2 linked regions of the Cohaesibacter gelatinilyticus genome follow. Each later gene encodes a partner of the first gene's protein in a complex. Links are inferred from orthologs where the notes say so. Each region holds a gene or a part of one and is shown in the gene's direction. Other genes may lie near its edges. The genes, in order: CRO57_RS13515 and hfq.

The links.
Region 2: the proteins of CRO57_RS13515 (region 1) and hfq are in contact, whole or in part, in a crystal structure (PDB 3VU3), measured with the Escherichia coli proteins. The link is inferred for Cohaesibacter gelatinilyticus from one-to-one orthologs.

The regions. Positions count from the first base shown.
Region 1 is NZ_OBEL01000002.1:688,825-700,980, forward strand. The notes cover bases 5,462-8,314. They hold CRO57_RS13515 (catalase), read left to right. Parts: upstream 5,462-6,084; coding sequence 6,085-7,545; downstream 7,546-8,314. Other genes in these bases: CRO57_RS13510 (hydrogen peroxide-inducible genes activator), read right to left, coding at 5,462-5,965; CRO57_RS13520 (phosphatase domain-containing protein), read left to right, coding at 7,875-8,314; CRO57_RS13525 (LysR family transcriptional regulator), read right to left, coding at 8,312-8,314. In the rest of the region: CRO57_RS13490 (hypothetical protein), read right to left, coding at 1-748; CRO57_RS13495 (ATP-binding protein), read right to left, coding at 906-2,909; CRO57_RS13500 (SIR2 family protein), read right to left, coding at 2,896-4,182; CRO57_RS13505 (hypothetical protein), read left to right, coding at 4,513-4,947; more of CRO57_RS13510, read right to left, coding at 5,036-5,461; more of CRO57_RS13520, read left to right, coding at 8,315-8,315; more of CRO57_RS13525, read right to left, coding at 8,315-9,199; CRO57_RS13530 (four-carbon acid sugar kinase family protein), read left to right, coding at 9,274-10,356; 4-hydroxythreonine-4-phosphate dehydrogenase PdxA, read left to right, coding at 10,353-11,357; CRO57_RS25290 (cupin domain-containing protein), read left to right, coding at 11,357-12,156.
Region 2 is NZ_OBEL01000001.1:1,366,946-1,378,989, reverse strand. The notes cover bases 5,106-7,846. They hold hfq (RNA chaperone Hfq), read left to right. Parts: upstream 5,106-6,219; coding sequence 6,220-6,474; downstream 6,475-7,846. Other genes in these bases: hflX (GTPase HflX), read left to right, coding at 6,475-7,846; CRO57_RS06165 (TrkH family potassium uptake protein), read left to right, coding at 5,106-5,895. Outside these bases: CRO57_RS06180 (sensor histidine kinase NtrY-like), read left to right, coding at 1-1,487; nitrogen assimilation response regulator NtrX, read left to right, coding at 1,489-2,859; Trk system potassium transporter TrkA, read left to right, coding at 3,016-4,392; more of CRO57_RS06165, read left to right, coding at 4,435-5,105; more of hflX, read left to right, coding at 7,847-7,878; CRO57_RS06150 (RNA 2'-phosphotransferase), read left to right, coding at 7,931-8,206; mazG (nucleoside triphosphate pyrophosphohydrolase), read right to left, coding at 8,195-9,040; tRNA (5-methylaminomethyl-2-thiouridine)(34)-methyltransferase MnmC2, read right to left, coding at 9,106-9,897; CRO57_RS06135 (NAD(P)/FAD-dependent oxidoreductase), read left to right, coding at 9,970-11,133; CRO57_RS06125 (MBL fold metallo-hydrolase), read right to left, coding at 11,955-12,044. UniProt on the Escherichia coli protein: RNA chaperone that binds small regulatory RNA (sRNAs) and mRNAs to facilitate mRNA translational regulation in response to envelope stress, environmental stress and changes in metabolite concentrations.

The DNA.
Region 1 (12,156 bases):
CGTCAGGGTCCAAGTCGAGTACACAATTCACCAATGAGGCAATTGCACTATCAGAAAGTCTAAAGTGCGCTGTAACTAGATGCGGAAACGCTAGAAAATTGTCATCAAGATGCTTTTGAAGTGCTCTTAAATAGTCTTTCAGAGAAGAGCGAGCACCAGTTGTAGCGGCGGCTGTGACCTCGTTACTAGCTCGGATTTCTGCTTGCTCCGCATCCTGAGCCAACTCTTCAAAAAATTCAGTGAATGTGGGCCAGTATGTCAGACCAAATCTGCAATACAATTGCTTAAAGTCGTCTTGAACCCACGACTCGTAAGAGAAATTTGAACCACCCGCAGCATCCAGAGTTTCACAAACCCCGTAATGGGTATCACTGTAAAAGCCAGAAGTATCATTCAGATTAGTGCGTTGTTCCATCAACCCTGACAATTTACGAGCTGCTATAGCTATTTGCTCATTAATTGTTTTCAGTTCATTTCTTTCCGCTCTGGCCTTCTTATTTTCCTCTAAGTTCCAATAAGAAGCCGTAAGAAATACACTGTCGAAAAACTGATATAGTGCGGTTGAATTGGACTTAAGCTTTGTATCCAACTCTTTATAAAAGTCTACTAATTCAAAACGACGTTCAATGAATCTTCCAGCAATGACCACAGCCTCAGGAATGTAATTCTGCGTAATAGACTTGTCTCTAAATTCCAAAATTGCTTGTTCGCAGTTGGCGACAGATTGATCAAATTCTTGAGTAGGCATGAAATTCTCTCCAATAAGTTTTTGTCACAACATACTCATGCCCAATCAACCTGTCGGTACCGGAAGAAAAGAAATTGCAGCTAACTCTGGTACCCTCAATGGAATTCAAATCATTAAAAGTCACCAGAATGGCTTAAGAGCAGAAAACAAATTAAGGTTATGTCCAAAGCAATCGGGGATTGTCTGGAATATACCACAAATCTCGTATCTGAGCGTCATCACTATTGGGAGCAGGATCGGCATCCCTAACTCTAAAAGTCATTGGTATCTTCACAGCATTTCCAAAGATGAGAGCGTGTTGCTTGGGTAATGAAGGAAGGCGCTTGAGCACAGTTTCAGAGATGAACGGTGTCATTTGCCTAATTTGGAACAAATCGTCAGGGTTTTGGATCCGATGAATGATAAAGTTGTTGCATTGTGACAACACTGTCTTGGACAGCTCACTAGGTCTTTGTGAAGCAACAATCAAAAATGCACCATACTTTCGACCTTCCTTTGCGATCCGTTGAAAAGTTACTCCAGCATCAATAGCAAAGCGACTTGGGCGTTCAGAAATGTAGCGATGAGCCTCTTCCAAGATTAAGTGCACGGGCATCTTATTCCGTGGCTCAGTCCTACGCATTCGATCAAAAATCAATCTCGCGACAACTGCTGACGCCAACTCTACGATCTCATCAGAAGCGTCATTTAGGTCAAGGATACAAAGTTGCCGCTCTTTGCAATACCCATTCTCTGTTTTGGAGATTCCAAGTAGACGATCTACAAATTGTGTCGGCTCACACTCGTGATTTTCCAGCTCATCGGCATTCGCTCTGAGAAACTCAAAATCTGGATTATCAATAACGGATTTCAGCCTCGTCACCATTTGGGAGCAATACTCTCGTATTTGCTTATTTCCATTTGCTTCTTCATAATGGAGAGCCAAATCAAGTGCGGCCTGAAGACGCTCGAACGAAAAAGGGCGGTTAGCGTAAGTTGGGAGAACAGGCTCATCTTGCACATACTGAGATAATACCTCGGCAAGTCCTTCAACGTCTGCAAACTCTCCAAAATTAACTCTAATCCTATGTCTAGCAATCTCGAGATTAATCTCTTCAGTATGAAATGAGGCCAATATTGACCTTATTCGATCAGATTTACTAGCACTACTAGCATCGCTCTGAAGGATCGCAAGGATGATCTTTGCCAGAACATGGTTACGTATAGATGCGATATCTACCTCAAGCTGATGTCCATCCTGCTCTGCAAACAAGGTTGTTAGCCCCAATGCAGTTCGCAGCGCTGGCTGTTGTGATCTTTCACTCGCACGTAGCAACAGTGCCCATTCATCGACAGTCATAAACCAATGAGGCAGTCGAAAACGATCAACTAAGTCAGCGCCAACAAACCCCTCATCCAGTTGATTTTCTTCAAACTCTTCATTAGCCGCTTTGAAATAGCTCCCATTTATCTGCCAAGCTAGGTTTTCTAAAGCTTGTCGATATTCACCATTCACATCAAATATAATGAAAGCTGCACCATTAGCTGCAAACTCATCTGATCTAGTGAAAACAGATTGGAGAATTGAGGCAACTGTGCATGATTTGCCACTTCCGGTATTACCCAAAACAGCAACGTGTCCACCAAATAATGAATCAAGCTGTGCCTTTACCGGATAGCCTTTAAAAACTGCAGAGGTGCCTATCTCGATAGTATGGGGAACTTCCCCTCTCCGCTCGACATCATCGGCATCAATCTTTGCGATTTGGTCAGGCACCTGTTCGACATTAAAAATTCGATCCAGGTCTTCATCTCTTGCATACAACACATCTGCATAAAGTGGAGGAAAGGAAGATACACCAAATCGAAAGATACCCCCTTCAACTGGCATCGCTCCTACCGGAACGACGTCTAAGAACTTAGCAGCCCCTGCCTTATTCAACTCCACACTGTTTGGATAAGAAGGTGAGGTATCTTTTTCTCGCAATCCAATTACTTCAAGAACCACGTATTCTGACCGTGTGGGAACAAGTAAATATGAACCTAACGTAGCGATATAGTGAATATCATCGAAACCAACTACCGTGAAATTGTCACTACCCCTATGTAGCTCGACAACAACACGATCAGCAGAGACACTAACAATTTTGCCGATAGTACGATTATTGTCATCCCTCGTCATTATTTTCGCCTTGCGGTTTGGCCAATAGCTTTTCCAATATTTTTTCTATAGCTTGATCAGCTTTCTGATCAGCACTCGACGGCATCAGATATTTTACGATGTTATCGAAATAGTGCGCTTTCTTTCCTGTGGTTTCGTCCTCACCCCAAATAAACCAAATTCTTGGGTCACCGAGCGAAGCAAGTTGTTTGGTAATGTCATTTGTATCTGGATCTAAAAAGGCTATCAGCCGGAAGCCCGGAAGTGTCAGCCCTTGAAAAATAATGTTATTGACATGCTCATCACCAAAGCTAAACCCAGCCACAAGAAGTACGCTCTGATCCTGAACAATTTGTCTTTGAAACTCCCGAAACATATCAGCGTATGGTGATCCGAAACTTGCGGTTTGTTTTGAGGGCGTCGGATATATCATAACTCGATCTTCAGCGGGATTAGGAAGATCAGTGGCTTCTCGAATTGGATAAAGGCCCGTTGCCTCTTCTGTCCAATTCACCGAGCCATGTAATTTGCAGAAATAAACATAACCTTCCACAGCCGCCCATCGTTTTGACGAAATATCCAACTGTTCGGCTAGTGCCCTGCGGTAGGTAGCAGGATTAAATCTCCTCTCAACTGTACCTGAAAAACCGTTGGCGTAAGGGATACCAGAACGATCCATCGCCCGTTCGTTAAATAAATCATAGTTTGTCGTAAATACCCAAGGCGAGGCCAAACCACGTGAACGTGTTGCAAGAGATTGATAAAAGCGGCGATACAAAGAAACAACACTATCATCGCCTTGAGCAAACTGCCCCTGAGTGCACTTTTGCAAAATAAACTTTTTTACGCCGGAAATAACCTCCTCTACAGTATCAACTGCTTCTTTGAAGTTCTCTTTATTACTACTAATGCAGAACTGATGCGTGGTCATTAAAGCTTCCATCATCCGTTCCAAATTCCATTGATAATCCTCGTGCAGCAGATCAATACCAAGCTCATTGTGCAGCCTGTCTTTTTGCTCAGCTGTCACGAAGTCATTTGCAAGTAATGGCTCCCTCTCCTTGGCGTCAAACAAACCACGAAACTCTTGCGCCAACGGCCCCATAGTCGGAATACCAAGCTCTTGGCCATCAGATTTGAAGGAAGAACAGCCTGATCCGAGCAAGAATGAAAGATTCTTGGAACCAAAGACTTCTGCTAACTGGCGTCTAATGATTTCAGCCCGCTCCTCGAAGCCATCAGCCTCTTGCAGCCTATCGAATTCATTTCGAGTGCCCTTTTGAAATTTGATCATTTTCTTTGCGCTAAGTTTGGAATCAGATGTCACAGCAAATCATACTCGCAAAAAGAGCATCTCTCCATCACACACATGCAGAATTCGAATAAACAACTGACTTGTCGCACCTACTCCGTCCAAGCTATTACGTAGTAAAAAGATAGAAATGACATTAATCGCTGTAGGGCTAGCATCCTCCCCCACCCCACAAACCCGCTTGAAATCCGCGCGAGCCAAGGTAAGCTGTCTGCTTGAGATCAATAAGTCCTGTATCTGCAGCCGGGGAAGACAGTGATGGTTAGGTTTCAGCAGCATTCATGTGCGGCGATGGCGTGGGAGACATGCCGGATGATCGCGGCTTGTGCTCTTTTTCTCATTGCATCGATGAGTGCATCAATTGCCTCGCAAAGCCGGGATCTTTGTGAGACGCAATGGAAGGACTATGTGAAGATCGCATCCAGCTTTCATGAGAAGGTCAAGGATACGCAATCTTCCATTTATGTGTTCTCGACCAAGCACGGCATCATTTTCAATTGCCTGGATACCGGGTTGTCGGAAGACTTCTGGGAAGAGACCCGGGACCCCATGCAGCTACAAGTCAGTCTGATTGAAGAGCTTGCAAAGAGTGATGCCACCATGCAAGCGGCCAGAGATTGCGGCATCTGGCGGCGAGAGCTGGATGAGCATATTCAATATGAGATCTATCTGCCCGTCGATGTAAAAAGCGAGCGCACCAAGGATTGTCTCAAGACCATCACATCATCCTTCGATGAAGTATCTTAACTCTTTGATCTAAAATAGGTCTTATCCGAAAAGTTCGCAATTTTTCGGGAACGTGCGATCAGCGACATGTCCGCCCTCTCCCCCGTCTTCAATGGTCGAGGAAACGTCTCATATTGGGTTCATTTGTGATGGAAATAATCTCATTCGCAAATGTCTTCAGATGAGGTTTTCGCGGATCTGTTGAACGCCATATCATATGAATGCTGCGGCCAAAGGCACCGCCGCTGATTTTATGGATGGCTATCAGTCCCTGAAATTTCTCGATACCACTGAGAGACAGGATGGGAAGCAAGGCGCATCCTTCTCCCAAGGCCACCATCTGCCGAAGCATTTCCAGGCTGCGTGCCCCGCCGGAAATACTCTGATCCTTGACATCACAAAGAGCCATTGTCTGACTGCGCAAACAATGTTCAGGCGATAGCATGATGATCTCATTCTTGTCGATCTCACTCCAATTGACAGTTTCCCGACCGGCCAGAGGATGATCTTCAGGACAAGTAAAGACATAAGGTTCGAAATAGAGGGTCGTCACCTCAAGCATTTTCGCCTCGGGATGCGTGGCCGTGATGATGATGTCCAGCTCATGTCCGCAAATCATCTCCTCAAGAATAGGGGTTGGTTCCTCAATGATGGTTATCTTCAAATTGGGATAGATTTGCTTGAGCGGTCGGATCAGATGGGGAATGAGATAGGGGCAGATGGTCGGAATGATGCCGATGGTCAGTGTCAGCTCCATGGGATTGGAGAGGCTTTTGGAAAGCTGGGACAATTCAAGTGTCTTGCCGATGATCTCCCGTGATTTTTCAAGAATGAGTGCGCCAGACTTCGTCACTTTCACATATTTTCCGCTTCTCTCAAAAAGCGACAGACCAAGAAAATCCTCCATTTTCCTGATTTGCTGACTGATTGCCGGTTGTGAAACCCCACACCGGCTTGCCGCCTGCCCAAAGTGCTTTTCCTCCGCAACAGCCAGAGCATATTCAAGATCTTTCAGCGTTATTCCGGACAAGGCTCTCATGGGAATCATAATCTCATAAGTTCAAATTATTATTCTGATAATAAGGATAATATAGATTAATGACAAGCTTGGATGTTATCTTTGGGACAGTTCTAATGAAGTCCGATTGAGAGGGACCCATGACCAAGAAAAATGGACTGACCACTGCTTCCGGGGCACCTGTTCCGGACAATCAAAACACCATGACCGCAGGAGCAAGAGGCCCCGTTCTCTTGCAGGATGTCTGGTTCCTGGAAAAAATGGCTCATTTTGACCGGGAGGTTATTCCCGAACGCAGAATGCATGCCAAGGGATCTGCAGCCTATGGCACATTCACCGTCACACATGACATAACCCAATATACCAGAGCCAGGATCTTCTCTGAAATTGGCAAGAAAACCGACTTGTTCCTGCGCTTTTCTACGGTAGCCGGTGAGCGCGGCGCGGCCGATGCAGAGCGGGATATTCGTGGCTTTGCAGTGAAATTCTACACCGAAGAAGGCAATTGGGATCTGGTGGGCAACAATACGCCGGTCTTTTTCCTGCGTGATCCTCTCAAATTCCCTGACTTGAACCATGCAGTGAAAAGAGATCCGCGTCACAACATGCGTGATGCCAACAACAATTGGGATTTCTGGACCAATTTGCCGGAAGCCCTGCATCAGGTCACCATCGTCATGAGTGATCGTGGCATTCCAGCGACTTACCGCCACATGCATGGCTTCGGCAGTCACACATTCAGCTTCATCAATGCTGACAATGAGCGTTTCTGGGTGAAATTTCATTTCAAAACCCGGCAAGGCATCAAGAATCTGACAGATGAAGAGGCCGCACAGATTATTGCAGGCGACCGGGAAAGCCATCAAAGAGATCTCTTCGACTCCATCGAGAAGAGTGATTTCCCCAAATGGACATTATATGTCCAGATCATGCCGGAAAAAGAGGCCGGCTCCTATCCCATCAATCCATTTGATCTGACCAAAGTCTGGCCAAAAGGGGATTATCCTCTCATCGAAGTCGGCGAAATGGAGCTGAACCGGAATCCGGAAAATTATTTTGCCGAAGTTGAACAATCCGCTTTCAGCCCGGCCAATGTTGTTCCCGGTATCAGTTTCTCACCCGATCGCATGTTGCAAGGACGCCTGTTCTCCTATGGTGACACCCACCGACACCGTCTCGGCGTCAATCATACCCAAATCCCGGTCAACGCACCTCGCTGCCCCTTCCATTCCTATCACAGGGACGGTGGCATGAGGGTTGACGGCAATGCCGGTGGCCGGATTGGGTATGAACCAAACATGTTCAACGAATGGAATGAACAGCCGGACTATAGCGAACCTCCTTTAAGCATCGAGGGCGCTGCCGATCACTGGAACCATCGGGTTGACGATGATTATTATTCCCAGCCCGGCAAATTGTTCAATCTGATGAGTACTGAGCAACAGCAGGTTCTGTTCGAAAATACAGCCCGGGCAATCGGACCTGCCAGACTGGAAATTCAGCACAGGCATATCGTGAACTGCTATCGGGCAGACACCAAATATGGCGAAGGCGTTGCCAATGCATTGGGGATCGATTTGTCAACAGTGCAGGGTCTCTAAGAGCGTGTTCCCGAAAAGTTGAAGCATTTTTCGGATAAGAACTCGCTTCAAACCAAAGAATTAAAGCACTACTCGCGATTCAACAATTGTGGGAAGTGCTTTAAGACAGAAAAAGGGACCCGGTATTCCGGGCTCCTTTTTCCAATGCCGATATCGAAAGGATCACACAAGATCCATACGCAGTCTGCTATCGATAGTCCCCTGACATCCTTGCTCATACACACTCCTTGACCATCTCATTGATGAGGAGATAGGGTGATTTTTCTTCTTGCAAAGACAGTATCTGCTGCTGCCAAATCCACCACATATATGAGTTTATGGCCTGACAAATGAAATGCGTGCTTTTTGATATTGATGGCACATTGGCTCTGATTGATCATCGGCGGCCCTTGCTGGACGGGCCAAAGCCAAACTGGGCTGCCTTCAATGACAGGATGGGCGACGATCTGCCCAACCCGGCTGTGGTCGAACTTTACAAAACCCTTTGGGATGCCGGACGTCATGAGCTGATCATCGTCTCTGGCCGGGGCGAGGAAAATCGCAAGGTAACCGAGACCTGGCTCACCTGGAATGATATCCCCTTCAATCGGTTGCTGATGCGCCCGAAAAAAGATCATCGCTCAGACGTTATCATCAAACAGGAAATCCTTGATCAATTGCTGAGCGAGGGAAAGAGCATTGCCTTTGTCGTGGATGATCGCAACTCCGTCGTCGACATGTGGCGCCGCAACAACATCACCTGCCTCCAATGCGCCGAAGGGGATTTTTAGGGCGCGGGCCTAGCTCCGACAGTAGCAAAGGTCTCGCAAAGCCAATCTGCCAGCATGTTTGCCCCATCGCTCAACTCGGGTCGGCGCTGATGGATCAGCCCATAGCCGGAGCCATCAGCGACAAAACCGCAAGGTGCGATCAGGCGCCCGCGTTCGATATCATCGCTGACAACAATCTGCGGGCAGATCGCAACGCCAAGGCCGCTGGCTGCGGCTTCCGCCAGCAGGAAATGATGATCAAACTGTCGGACATCCTTTGGCTTCGGAGCGTCGGCATAGAGCGATTGCCATGTCTCCCAAGCGTCCGGTCGGGTCTTGCTGCCAAGCGCGATATACTCCCCCGCTTCAAAAGCCTCTTGCATGTCCGGCACCATGACCGGGCCGATGGCCTCGTCGAACAAGGGCTTTATCTGCCAGTCGGGATCGATGGGAAAATCCAGCCGACGCACCGCCAGCGCCACCCCGTCACGGGCAAAATTCAGCGACCCGCCCCCAACGGACAAATGCACCGGACAGTCGGGATGGGCATCCTGAAACTGACTGAGACGCGGGATCAGCCAACGCATGGCAACCGAGCGCTCACAGGACAGCACGATGGGCTTGTCCTCCTCTTGCTGTCGGATGGAGGTCAAAGCGTCTCCCAGCAAGACCAGCGCCTTGGTCATTGCCTCCGCCAGAATGTCTCCATCTGCCGTCACCGATATGCCGCGTCCGTCTGGCGCGACCAGCGCAATATCCAAGTCGCGAGCAAGCTTGCTCACCCGTCGGCTGACCGCACCATGGGTCAAGACCAATTCATCGGCGGCAAGCCGGACAGAGCCAAGCCGCGCCACCGCTTCAAAGGCACGCAAATCGTCAAGAGATGGGATATCGGATCGCTTCATAGGTGATAAATTATCACCAATAACGGTGAAAACAAATCGATTTATGTGCAAACCTGGTTTGATATCATCACCATATGAAAGACTTCAGCATCATAAATAAAGCGCCCACACATACACCTCTGATCGGCATCCTTGCCGATGATTTGACCAGTGCAGCCGATGGCGGTGCTCCATTTCAGCGGTGCGGACACACTGTGACTGTCTTGCGAGGCGATATCACAGCGCCAAGCGATGCATCCACTGTCTGGTCCGCGGATTGTGCCAGTCGGTCTCTGTCTGAAATCGATGCCGCAACAGTGACAGACAAAGCGGCCCGGTCATTGGCGGGTGCATCCCTGCTTTTCAAAACAATCGACAGCACCTTGCGCGGGCATATCAAGGCAGAGATCAGCGCCGCCTTCACAGCCAGCAAACGCAAGCGATTGATAGTGACCCCGGCCTTTCCGGCAGCGGGTCGCATCACGCGAGACGGCGTGCAATATGTCCATGATATCCCGGTCTGCCAGTCCAGCTACGCCAATGATCCCGTCCATCCGGCCAGATCCTCCCGCATCAGGGATAGTCTTCCTGCTGACATTGCCGACATCACAATATTGAATGCCGAAACACAGGAAGAGTTGACCCGAAAGGTCGCGGCCATCAAGGAGCCGGAAAACGCCCTTTGGGTTGGCTCTCCCGGATTGGCCATGGCCTTGGCCGATCGCTTCAAGCAAAGCCCGGTCACAAAAGCCTCCCTCCCTCCGAGCCGTTCAATCCTGACGGTGGTCGGTAGCGCCAACCCCATCAGCCGCCAGCAAGCCAAACGCACCGCACAGCATGAAAGTGTCACCTGCCTGATGACACCGGAGCAGCGCAGCGACAATCCGGATCAAGCTCTTCAAGAATTGGTGACAAAAGCCATGCAGCAGCAAGCAAATTTTGACACGCTGATCGCAACCGGCGGCGACACCATGCAAGCCATGCTCGATAGACTGAAGATCAAACAATTCACCTTACAGGGCGAGCTGGAACCCGGCTTTGTGCTGGCAAAGGCAAAGCGTGCAGATGGCACGCCTCTGATCCTTGGCATGAAGGCCGGTGGCTTTGGCGATGAAGAAAGCTTTCTACGCGCCGCGCAAATATTATGCTCCAAACAGGATGTTAGACAGAAGCAATGACCAATCGAACCAACCCCCTCGCTCTTACCATGGGCGATCCGGCAGGTATCGGGCCGGAAATCATCATCAAGGCCCTGTCCCATGTGCCTGAAAGCGAGCCCCTTCTCGTCCTTGGTTGCCCAAAGGTGATGGAACGAGCGGCCCGGATCACAGGATCAGAGCGACAAGTCAAAGCCATTGAGCAAGTAGAAGAGGCCAGCTTTGAGCCAGGCCAGATCGAAGTGCTGCAAACCAGCACTTTCAACACTCTCCCCACCTTTGGCAAAGTCAGCGCAGAGTGCGGGCAAGCCGCCTTTGATGCCATCAAGACCGCCATTCAGCTCGCAGCAAATGGCGCTATTTCTGGCATTGTCACCGCCCCCATTCATAAGGAAGCGCTTTCTCGCGCGGGCATCTCCTATCCCGGCCATACGGAGATACTGGCCGATCTTGGTGGAGCCGAACGAGTGGCCATGATGCTTGGCAATGACGAGATCCGCACCGTTCTGGTCACCATTCATTGCTCGCTTCTGAATGCCATCAAGGGCGCGGATTTCGACGCCCAAATGGCGGCCATCCGCTTGGCTCATGACGGAGCAAAAGCCCTTGGATACGACCATCCGCGCATTGCAGTGGCAGGGCTGAACCCTCATGCTGGCGAAAGCGGATTGTTTGGCCGCGAAGAAATCGACATCATCGCCCCGGCCATCGAAACCGCCAAAAAGGAAGGCATCAATGCCTCCGGCCCTTGGCCCGGAGACACGGTCTTCATGATGGCACGTCAGGGACAATTCGATATCGTGGTGGCGCAATATCACGATCAGGGTTTGATCCCGGTGAAATATATGGGATTGGAGAAAGGCGTGAACATCACTCTCGGTTTGCCATTCGTGCGCACCAGCCCCGACCATGGCACGGCCTTTGACATTGCCGGACAGGGCAGTGCCGATGCCGCCAGCCTTTTGACAGCCATTGGCTATGCCAGACAATTGATTGCCGCCCGACAAAAAGGAACCAACTGATGGGACTTCGTTTTATCTTCATGCTCACCCGCAATGACAAGACGGTCGAGGATGCCGAGCAACATCTGAAAGTTGCCCTTGCTGCCGGGGTTCATCACATTGGTTTCAAGGATGTCGGCCTGCCCTTCGAGCGATTGAAAGAACTGAATGTCGCCATCAAGAAAGGCGGCGCGACCAGCTATCTGGAAGTGGTATCACTGGACAAGGAAAGCGAAGTCGCATCGGCCAAGGCAGCGGTGGAGATCGGCGTTGATATTCTACTGGGCGGCACCAATGTCGAGGCGGTTCTGCCCATCCTGAAAGACACGAACATTCAATATTACCCCTTCCCCGGTCGGATCGAAGGCCACCCCAGCGTGCTGGCTGGCTGTATTGACGAAGTGGTGGAAAGCGCCGTGCAACTGGCCGCGATGGATGGCGTGCATGGACTTGATCTGCTGGCCTATCGCTCCAGGGAAAATGTCACCGGTTTGATGGCAGCGGTTTGCGCCGCCGTCGACAAGCCGGTCATCATGGCAGGCTCCATCGGCAGCCGAGAGCGGATCGAGATTGTCCGGCGCTCAGGCGCTGCTGGCTTTACAATCGGTACAGCGGCACTGGATGGTGATTATCCGGCAGACAGCCCTGAGCTGGAAACACAGCTGCGCTCCATTCAGCGCGATGTCGCCGGGGTGAACAATCATCTCTCACCCCATACACCGAAAAATCTGCAAAAGGCCTTTGCGTCTTTCCATGACACATGGAGCCCACGCGTCGCTGGCCGGGTCAATAACATGATGATCAAGCTGGCCAAGTTCGA
Region 2 (12,044 bases), on another replicon or contig:
CTGCAGTTTCCAACTTTCTTCGCATGACAACCGAAAATGTTCAGGAATATCAAGCGTTCTTGAACAGTCGATCAAATATTCAGCTTGCATTTGCAATTTTATATGCTGGAGCAGGTTTGATAGTCATGCTGGCTGCAATCTGGATTGGTATCGGTTTTGCCAATCGTCTGGTTGCTCCAATCAAACGTTTGATTTTTGCTGCCGAGAAAGTAAGGCAAGGGGATCTATATGTTCGCCTGCCTATTGATAAATCGTCTGCTGATTTTTCGACGCTTAATACCACATTCAACACCATGACTACCGAATTGCGCTCGCAACGCGATGAGTTGCTACTTGCAAAAGATCAGATAGATGATCGGCGACGCTTTACAGAGGCGATGTTACAGGGAGTAACCGCTGGTGTTCTAGGTGTGGATGCAACCCATAAGGTCACATTGGCAAATCCTTCGATCCAGAAAATTCTTGCGAAAGAAGAACATGAGCTCCTTGGATCGGAACTTTCTGATTTTCTGCCTGAAATTGCCCCGTTGGTGGAGGGAGCCGAGCATGATACCGGACAATTACGGGAAGAGCAGGTTGCCATCATACGTGAAGGTCTCGAATTTACGCTTCGCGTTCGAGTGACGTCCGAAATTTCTGACCAGGAGAGCCATTCCTATGTGGTGACACTCGATGATGTGACAGAGCTGGTCAGTGCTCAGAGATCTGCCGCCTGGGCTGATGTTGCACGCAGAATTGCTCATGAGATCAAGAACCCACTCACCCCCATTCAGTTATCTGCCGAGCGTCTTCGTCGTCGCTATGGCAAGAAAGTGGAGGAGGATGATCGGCGTGTGTTTGATCAATGCGTCAATACAATTGTGCGCCAGGTTGGGGACATAGGCCGTATGGTCGATGAGTTCTCCTCGTTCGCTCGGATGCCGAAACCGGTATTCGAACCAGCAGATTTGTCGGAGTTGGTGAAGCAGTCCGTGTTTTTGATCGAAGTTGCCAATCAGGAAATTCTGTTCGAAACCAATATTCCGGACAGAATGCCGGGATCGTTCGATCAACGCCTTTTGGCGCAAGCAGTGACAAATATTGTCAAGAATGCCACGGAGGCTATTTCCGGACGCGAAGATCGGCAGGATGAACAAGGGCATGTCATTATACGTGCCGCCGAAGATGGTGAGGCCTATTGCTTGCAAGTGATCGATAATGGAATTGGTTTGCCAATCGCCAATCGTGCCCGCTTGCTGGAGCCGTATATGACGACGCGTGACAAGGGAACCGGGCTGGGATTGGCAATCGTTCGTAAGATTTTGAAAGAACACGGCGGATCCATCCATTTGCGCGACGCGCGTGAAGTATCAGATCACGAGACAGGTGCTTGCATTGAGATGCGTATTCCAAAAGACCCGAACGTTTCCAATGATCAAAATGTTGATGAAGACCATAATTCAGGCCTTGAGCGCCCGTTAGCCGAGTCCCAGAATGGAGTGAATTAGTATGGCAGCTGATATTCTTGTTGTTGATGATGAAATTGACATCCGCGAACTGGTTGCCGGGCTGCTGGAGGATGAGGGTTACATGACCCGTATGGCGGCGGGAAGTGATGAAGCGTTGGAGCTGATCGAACAACGAAGGCCTTCGCTGGTTTTCCTTGACATCTGGTTGCAAGGATCTCGTCTGGACGGTTTGGCTCTTCTTGGAGTGATCAAGCATAAACACCCAGATCTACCTGTTGTCATGATTTCCGGTCACGGAGGCGTCGAAACGGCCGTGGCGGCGATTAAACGTGGTGCTTATGATTTTATTGAAAAACCTTTCAAAGCCGATCGTCTGATCCTGATCGCGGAGCGGGCGCTTGAAGCCTCCGCGCTGAAGCGTGAAGTAAAAGATCTCAAGAGCAGATCCGGGGATACCACCAGTTTGATTGGTTCTTCTTCTGTTATGAACCATCTGCGCCAGATGATTGAAAGAGTAGCTCAAACTAACTCACGCATTCTGATTTCTGGTCAATCTGGTTCAGGCAAAGAGCTTGTCGCGCGCTCCATTCATAAAAGCTCTCATAGAGCCGATAATCCGTTTGTCACCTTTTCCTGTGGGCAGGGGGATCAGGAAGGGTTGGAGTTTGAACTGTTCGGCACTGAAGCGGATGGTACCAGCTTACGCAAGGTTGGGGTTCTGGAAGAAGCGCATGGTGGAACACTATATATTGAGGAAATAGCTGACATTCCTGCCGACTTGCAGGCCAAATTGATGAAAGTGCTAACAGAGCAAAGCTTCTTACGTATTGGTGGACGTGCTCCGGTGCATGTCGATGTTCGCATCATTTCGTCCACTTCTCAAAATATGGAAGATCAGATTGAAACGGGAACCTTCCGATCTGATCTGTTCCACCGTCTTAATGTTGTACCCGTTTCGGTGCCGCCTTTGGCAGACCGTCGCAAGGATATCCCGGAGCTTGTTCTGCACTTCATGGAACAACTTGCTGCAACTGCAGGCTTGCCTCCACGCAAGATCGGCGAAGATGCAATGGCGATACTTCAGGCTCATGATTGGCCCGGTAATGTACGGCAGCTGAAGAATAACGTTGAACGGTTGCTGATCCTGACCAAAGGTGACGATGATGCCATCATTTCTGCGGATCTTCTTCCAAGTGAAGTGGGCGAGACAGCGCCTAGTATCCCTGGGGGCGGCGAAGCCAGTGAGCAAATCATGTCTTTGCCGTTAAAGAGAGCTCGTGAAGTGTTTGAACGAGAATATTTGAAAGCACAGATAGCACGCTTTGGTGGGAATGTATCTCGTACTGCAGAATTTGTGGGTATGGAACGCAGTGCTCTTCATCGCAAGTTGAAATCTCTGGGTGTGGTTTGAATTTCATTCTTTCTTTTGCTCAAGACCATAGCTTGCGATAGTGTGGCTAGTTTGAGATGAATCACAATTGTACGGCTACATTTGAGATAGAGTAGTCAGACTTTCTCCGATATCGGGTCGACGAATGTTCGACTGCAAGAATAAGAGCGATAGTTCATGAAGGTATTGATTTGTGGGGCCGGACAGGTTGGTTACGGTATTGCCCGTCATTTGTCTGCTGAACAAAATGATGTCACGGTCATTGATAGCTCACCGGCATTGGTATCCGCTATTCGCGATACGCTGGATGTGCGGGGTTATGTCGGTCACGGAGCACATCCCGATATTCTTGCTCGAGCCGGAGCAGATGAAGCCGACATGATCGTGGCAGTGACCCTGTATGACGAAGTCAATATGGTGGCTTGTCAGGTCGCGCACTCCATCTTCAATGTGCCCACCAAGGTTGCGCGGGTTCGTGCTCAGAGTTATCTGGAAAAGCACTGGGCCAATCTGTTTTCACGCGAGCATATGCCAATTGATGTGATCATTTCCCCTGAAGTGGAAGTTGGTGAAATGGTGCTTTCACGCATGGCATTGCCGGGCGCTGAAGACACGGTTCGTTTTGCTGACGGACAGGTCATCATGGTTGGAATTCAATGTGATGAGGGGTGTCCCGTTGTTGATACTCCGTTGCGGCAATTGTCTGAACTTTTCCCTGATCTACATGCCGTCGTGGTCGGTATACGTCGCAACTCCCGTCTGTTTGTTCCACATACTGATGATCAGATGTTGGAAGGTGACCTTGTTTATCTGGTGGTGGCCAAGGGGCAGGTTCGCCGTACTCTCTCTATTTTCGGCCATGATGAAGGGCAGGCTGCCCGTGTGGTCATTGCCGGTGGCGGTAACATTGGTCGCTATGTAGCAAAAACATTGGAAGAACGCCGGACGCGCACGAAAGCCAAAATTATCGAGGTAGACCGTGAGCGGGCAATCAAGGTCGCAAATGATCTGCACAACACGATTGTATTGCAGGGTAGCGCGCTTGATCTTGAAATTCTCAAGGAAGCCGACATTCGTGATACCGATACTCTTATTGCTCTTACCAATAATGATCAGGTCAATATTTTGTCCTGTGCCATGTCCAAGCGTCTTGGATGTAGCCGTACCATGGCTTTGTTGAATGACGCACATTACCCAGAATTGGCTCAGGATCTCGGGATTGATGCTTATGTGAATCCACGATCAGTTACAATTTCCAAAATTCTACAGCATGTTCGTCGTGGTCGTATTCGTGGTGTCCATGCGGTGGAAGATGGTGCAGCAGAAGGTATTGAGGCCGAGGCATTGGAAACCTCTCCACTGGTTGGACGCCCGTTACGTTCAGTTGAATTTCCTGATGGGGTTCGGGTTGGGGCGATCTATCGATCTGGTGATGTCATCATGCCTGATGGAGAAACCAAAATTCAGGCCGGGGATCGTGTAATCTTGTTTGCGTTGGCTGATCGTGTCAAACAGGTTGAAACATTGTTCCGTGTCAGTTTTGAATTTTTCTGATTTGGGTATTCCATTCGGTTCTGGACCGGAGCATAGTTCCACATGACGGCCATTTTCTATTTTCTGTCGATCATTCTCGGTTTTCTTGGCAGTCTCATGTTGCCCACAGCGTTGATCGCAATCAGCGCCGGACATAGTGATCTTGCAGAGGAATTTCTGCTGACCGCAGGACTGACCGGCTTTTTGTCAGGTGGCGTCTTCTTTGCCTTGCGAGGGCAGGAAAAAGAACTGGTCAATGCTCAGACTTATCTTCTTTGTATTCTTGTTTGGATCGGCCTACCGTTTGTCGCTGCGTTTCCATTTGTGATTTCGGGGCAATTGTCTGGCATCAATGCCTTGTTTGAGGCAGTCTCCGGATTGACGACCACCGGAGCAAGCATGTTTCGTACATTGGAAGAAGTTCCGACCGCCATCATATTCTGGCGATCCATTCTTCAATGGTTTGGTGGTTTCCTGACACTTCTGACTTTTTTACTGATTCTGGCGCCCAATGGGGTCGGTGGGCTTCCCAATCGTCACATAGGCATGATGGAACGGGCCTTTGGAGAAGAAAGCGGGCGAACATTCTATGTAGCGCGTCAGGTTGGTGGAGCGTATGCGATCCTGACGCTGATACTTGCCTGGTTGCTCATCTTGAGCGGCATTCCTCCCTTTGAGGCTATGTGCCTTGCCTTTTCCACACTGTCGACCGGTGGTTTCATGCCGATTGATGGAACCTTGGCGAGTTATGACAATCGTTGGGCGGAGTTTCTTATTGCTTTGGGAATGATAGCTGGTGCGACCAGCATCTTTTGGCATCGCATGGCCGTTCGTGGTAAATTGCAGATGCTGACGGAACACCGGGAAAGCTACTATCTCTTTGGCCTTATGGCAGGTCTTGGTCTTCTTTATTCCGTCACCCTTTTTCGCCTCGCTGGTAGTGCTAGCGTATTGCCGCCATTGTCAGCACTGCGTCAGGGTTTCTTTACAGCGGTGTCTCTTGTTTCAACTGCCGGCTTTGAAATTCGCCATGCTGATGTGACTGTTCTTCCTGGTTTGCTGGTGGCTTGCCTTGCCCTGATAGGTGCAACACCCTTTTCAACGGCAGGTGGACTGAAACTCTATCGGATTGGCGCTATGCTTATGCAGGCAGGGCGGGAAGTCGGTCGTTTGATTTACCCGCACTCCATTCGAGGGGGACGATTTGGCAAGACGGAATATACCATTCAGTTGATGAAATCCATCTGGGCGTCGTTTCTGCTTTCCATCCTGCTGGTTATTGTCGTAGCAGTCGTGCTAAGTCACGATATCGGTCATTTTGATGGAGCTCTATTTGCGGCAATTTCCGCCTTTTCCAATATTGGACCGTTATATTCGGCAGGCTGGAATGCAACGAATGCCTGGCCGGATTATTATCAGTTATCGCTTATATCCAAGTATGCCTTGATCATAACGATGATTTTTGGCCGATTTGAAATCATAGTTTTGCTTGGGGCGATCAACATAAATTTCTGGCGCCGATAGATCGCGGCTAAAACTCTCCGCTTTCTTGTTGGTACAGGCATGTGGTCTCTTGGCAGCAATCAGATTTCAGTTAGTATGGGATGAGTACTGAATCAGTTTTTATTATTGAACATTCCAATGGTTAGTCGGGACTATCTGATTTTGTAGGTTTTGATGCCTAACCTTTGCGGCGCGCGATTTCACGCTGACTTGTGGACAATCAATGCGATATCCGAGCCTAATTGGCTATTTATGAAATCACGTCTTGGCCTTTCCGCATTTGCTGGTCAATAATGATTATCGGTTCACCTTGACACCAAACAGATAAACAATAAGGCAGGAAAAATGGCAGAACGCGCCCAGAACCTCCAAGATACTTTTCTCAACCATGTTAGAAAAACCAAAACGCCGCTGACCATTTTTCTCGTGAATGGCGTCAAGTTGCAAGGCGTTGTCACGTGGTTTGATAACTTCTGCGTCTTACTGCGCCGTGACGGACATTCCCAGCTGGTCTATAAGCACGCGATTTCGACCATCATGCCAAATGGCCCTTTATCGCTGTTTGAAGGCGGAGAAACCGCCGAGAAAGCCGATAGCTGATTGGCTGACCACGAAGAATTTGAGGGCGATAAGCCCAAGCGCCGCAATCGCCCTTTGATTGACCGAGGGGAGGTTGCGGTTTCTGCATTGGTTCTGGTTCCCATTCTCTCGCAACATCTACAAGGCAAGAAAATTGCTCAAGGGGATGGCAAGCCCATTCGCCGAAGCGATCAGGCACGTCTTGAAGAAGCGAAAGGTCTTGCTGCTGCCATCAATCTGAATGTGGTTGATGTGTTACGGGTCCCACTGACTACCATTAGACCTTCCACCCTTATTGGTAAAGGCAAGCTTGCGGAGATTGGCGATCGAATTCATGATGACAAGATAGAGCTTGTTATCATGGATTCTCCGTTGACACCTATCCAGCAACGCAATCTTGAAACAGAATGGAAGTGCAAGGTCCTTGATCGAACTGGTCTCATTCTTGAAATTTTTGGCCGTCGGGCGCAAACCAGGGAAGGACGCTTACAGGTCGAACTTGCTCATCTGAACTATCAAAAAGGCCGCCTGGTTCGTAGTTGGACTCATCTGGAGCGACAGCGTGGTGGTATTGGCTTCATGGGTGGTCCAGGCGAAACCCAGATTGAAGCAGACCGCCGGGCCTTGCAGGATAAGATCGGTCGATTGGAGCGAGATCTGGAACAAGTGCGCCGAACACGCGGGCTACATCGTTCAAACAGGCAGAAGGTACCACACCCGGTCGTCGCTCTGGTTGGCTATACAAATGCCGGAAAATCTACGCTTTTCAATCGCTTGACTGATGCGGATATTTTCGCCAAGGACTTACTTTTTGCGACTCTGGATCCAACCCTGCGGACCTTGAGCCTTCCGCATGGTCGTCAGATCATTCTGTCAGATACGGTGGGATTCATTTCCGACCTTCCGACACATTTGGTTGCGGCCTTTCGTGCTACTTTGGAGGAGGTGCTTGAGGCAGATGTCATTTTGCATGTGCGCGATATCTCCCATGAAGATACAGCTGCGCAGGCTGAAGATGTTGCCAGCGTACTGGATCATCTTGGAATCAAGATGGATGAAGATCCACGTGTGATCGAGATCTGGAACAAGATTGATCTTCTTGATGACGAGGAACGTATGTCTTTGGTTGATTTGGCGGGGCAGCAGCAGCGCTCCCTTGCTACAGAGCAAATGCAAGCGATTGCGCTGTCTGCAATTACCGGTGAAGGTGAAGAGCTGTTACTTGAAGCAGTCGAAGATAAATTGGCCGAGAAGGACAATCTACTTTCTGTTCGTCTGGATTATGCCGATGGGCAGGGACTTGCTTGGCTTTATCAGCATTGCGATGTATTGACACGAGAGGATGAAGAAGAAGGTATCAGATTGTCTCTTCGCATTCAGATGAAGTATCAAGATGAGATCCGAAATCGTTTCAGAGTCATATAGAAAATAGAAGGGGCGCAAAGCCCCTTTTTGTCAATGAAATGTCAATCTGAACTTGCAGCCGCAATCTCCACCCGACATCCTTTATCATGGAACTGCCAGTCGTTTTCTCCCGTCTGTTTTCAAGAAGGGATTGAAATCGGGTAGTCGACAGTTTGTGCATCTATCCAAGGACAGGGACACAGCTCATACAGTTGGAAGTCATCATGGCTCGCCAGTTATATTGAATGTTGCTGCAGGAAAGATGGCAAAAGACGGACAAGCATTCTATCTCTCGGACAATGGCGTCTGGCTGACCGATCGAGTGGTGCCCAACTATTTAGGTCCGTGATTTGGCGGCTTGCCAGAGTTCTTCCATTTCATCCAGACTTGCTTCGTGAAGGCTTCGACTTTTGTTCTCCAGGCTGCTCTCGACGTGCGCGAAGCGATCACGGAATTTCTGATTGGTCATTGCCAGGGCTTCATCTGGGTCAATGTGACAATGGCGTGCGAGATTGATCACAGCAAAGAGAAGATCGCCAATTTCCGATTTCATCTCTACGCTATCAAGAGAAGTGCCTGATTTTAGCAATTCAGCCAACTCGGTTCTGGATTCCTGCGTTTCTTCTTCTATTTTGTCCAGGACGAGATGTGGATCATTCCAGTCAAAGCCAACCTTGCTGGCTAGTTTTTGAAGTTTGACAGCGGCTTTCATGGATGGAAGGCCACGTGGTACATCATCCAGGAATGCTCCTGGTCCATCACCTTCAACAAGGCCTAGTGCTGTGCGGCGTTCTTGGCGTTCCTGCTTTTCTTCATTCTTGATGGCTTCCCATGCACCTTTGACAAGATCTTTACCGCGTTGCCCTGCATCTCCAAAGACATGAGGATGGCGCCTGACCATTTTCTTTGTGATGGCGTGGACGACATCTCCGAAATCGAATGCCTGTTGTTCTTTGGCCATTTGTGCATGGAAGACAACTTGCAAGAGGAGATCTCCGAGCTCTTCTCTCATATCATCCAGATCATTTCGCTCGATAGCGTCCTGCACCTCATAAGCTTCTTCAATCGTATAGGGAATGATGGAAGCAAAGGTCTGCTCTACATCCCAAGGACACCCTGTATCCTTATCCCGCAATCTGGCCATGATTTCCAACAGCATAGAAATGTCGTTCGAGGCTTCAATTTTCATATCTGATATCATGGGAGAAAGATCCATCTGGGAATTACGCAGGCGAGGGGAGCTGGATGTTAGTCGTGCTGCGGTTTGATGCCGAAACACATATCACGTTTATGACCGAAGCCTTTACGTTTGGAAACTACAAATCCGACTTCTTGTAAATTACGGCGAACCCAGCCAGCAGCGGTATAGGTGGCAAAGGTTGCTCCTTGCTGACTGGATTCCAACAGCGTCTTGAGCAGGGGCAGGGCCCAGAGATCCGGATTGGTCTTGGGATTGAAGCCGTCCAGATACCATGCTTCGATCTGGCCAGATAATTCTTTTGGTAGCGATTGCAGGCCGTCATGCGCATCGCCAATGAAGAGATACAGGTAAGCTTGTTCAAATGCGAGACAGTTCCAGCCTTGCATGAGGTTTTGCCACTGACTGATCAAAACTTCAGAGAATGGTTTAAGTTCGCTCCAAGGGGAGAGAGCTTTTGTCAGCTCATCTGCGCTCATTGGGTATTTTTCAAAGGAGCAAAATGTCAGGTATTGGTCACTTGATATCACGTCTGCGCCATCCTCTTGCGCGCAATCGGCTATGTTATCCTCATGTAACTTATTTAAAGAGATCTTTGTGGATGAGTTCTGGTGGTGCATATATGCCTGCCATGTGGCAAGAAAATTCAAGCCGGTACCAAATCCAAGCTCACCGATGATCGGGTATTTCTGTTTTTTCCATTTTTCAGGAAGTCCATTCCCTTCAATGAAGACATAGCGTGTTTCTTCCAAACCGTTCTGGCGGGAATAGTAGCTGTCGTCAAAGCGTGTGGATATGGGGGTCAAATTGTCCAGCCAGGAGAGTTCTGCCTGTTCGGCCATAGGAAATGCCTTTGCTATCAGTTAGGGTTCGGCCACTCAATCTCACGCTAAATTAAGATGGAACAAGACCAAATGCCAAGTGCAAATAGCAGCCTTTCCTCACACGCTGTCGATTGCCTGATTGTTGGTGGCGGAATCTTTGGCCTGTCAATCGCAAGAGCTCTCTTAGGGGCGGGATTTTCAGTCATGATCGTCGATCGAGCCGGTGCCGGTGAGGGGGCAAGCTTTGGTCTTCTTGGTGCGTTAATGCCACATATGCCGGCCAGATGGAATGTCAAAAAAGAATTTCAATTCAATGCATTGAAATCTCTTTCTAAAGTTAAAGCAACTCTTGAAGAAGAGGTTGATCTTCCTACCGGGTATGAGCGCTGCGGACGGATTGTACCGCTGAGCAATTCCAATCTGAAGGGTCATAGTCAGATCCGTTCGGATGAGGCTGAACGCGTCTGGCAGAAGGCAGAGACCGGATATTTTTATGAATTGCGCTGCAAGGTCGACTATGATGGATGGCTCAATCCGGATTTCGCTCCCGAAGGCTATGCCTTCGACAATCTATCCGCTCGTGCAAGTCCTCGACTTTATTGTGCGGCGGTGAAGGCAAGCGTAGTGAAACGCGGTGGCGTCATTCGAGAACATTGTGAGGTGATTGAAATAAAAGAGCAGGGGGCTGGCGTAGTGGTCACATTGGCTGATGGGTCCAATATTTCAGCTGGTCAGATGGTCTTGTCGGCAGGCTATCAATCTTTTCCCATTCTGGAAGCGATGCTGGATCGCTCCAATCTCGGTCAGGGCGTCAAAGGTCAATCTTTGCTGGTCAAAGCTGATCAGGGGCCTGGGCTACCCATCCTCTATGATCGCGGGCTTTATGTGGTGCCCCATGACCATGGTTATTGTGCAATTGGCAGCTCGTCGGAAAATGAATGGCAAGACCCATCTTCGACCGATGAGATATGTGATGAAATGTGGGAGAAGGCACAAGCTCTTTGTCCTGCGGTGCGCGGTGCCGAAGTTGTTAATCGATGGGCTGGTGTCCGTCCGAAAGCCATTAAACGCGATCCCATGATTGGTTTCCTGCCGGGTTCCAAACGAGTATTCGTTGCTACTGGTGGGTTCAAGATCTCCTACGGCATTGCACATCACATAGCACAGATTGCTATGGAACGTCTGAGCGGGCTTCCTGATAGTTTCGAGGTTCCACCGACCTTTGAGCTTTCTCATCATCTGTCAGAGACGTGATGGAACCAAGCGTTCTTCTTCTAATCAAAGCTCTCTCAGTTTTGCCGCTCCGCGGAGAAATGCGCGTTGCGAAGCACTTTGCTGCGTGCAGAGATGCCTTATTCATGCAGACGTTACAGATAGACAATTGATTCAAAGTGAAAACATATTCACCAATCGTGTGTGGACGCTATTACAAATGACGTTTGCCATCGTCGAACCAAAGTCAGAATATCTTTCTTTGATGATGGCAAGTATATAGTCGCGCAGCATGGCAGGAATGAATCCGATTGTTCGGAGGCCGACCACGTGCCTTATTGCCACCCAACCCATGTGCCATATCTCCTAATTTGCATCTGCCATAGAAGAGAGCGACATTTTAGCTTTGCGGCTACAAGATTAAGTCCTATAATCTATATTATGGAACTTTTATTCTCTATATCAATAGATATATTGGTAAACTGAGAATTGAATTATATTTCAAATACAACAAGATAATAAGATTTTTTAATGCATAATCGAGCACGCACTTTGCTTACCTTGTCCAAACACATACCAAGAATTATACGGACACTTTCTGGATGAACGTTTGATGCTAAGTGACTTTGTAGCGTCGTATGGTTAAGGAAATGCAACTGGTGTGAGATTTTTTCAAATCACTAATCGCTTGATGAACTTGTTTCACTTAGCGATCTTTTTGCGCTGTTCGGCAAATTGGGAATGATCCATCGCAGACATCCATTTAAGGTGAACCTAGCTTTCGTCAGTCATTGATGGCCGCACATGTGGACGCTTTGAAACCATAGGCGGAATACTGCATATCTAACTTAACTGGACGACCGTCAGATATCGAAGTTGATAGTCATGCCATCATAAGCAGGCTCTACATGGTCTGGCAGATATTTGAGCAATGCTTCGTAATCCAGATCGAT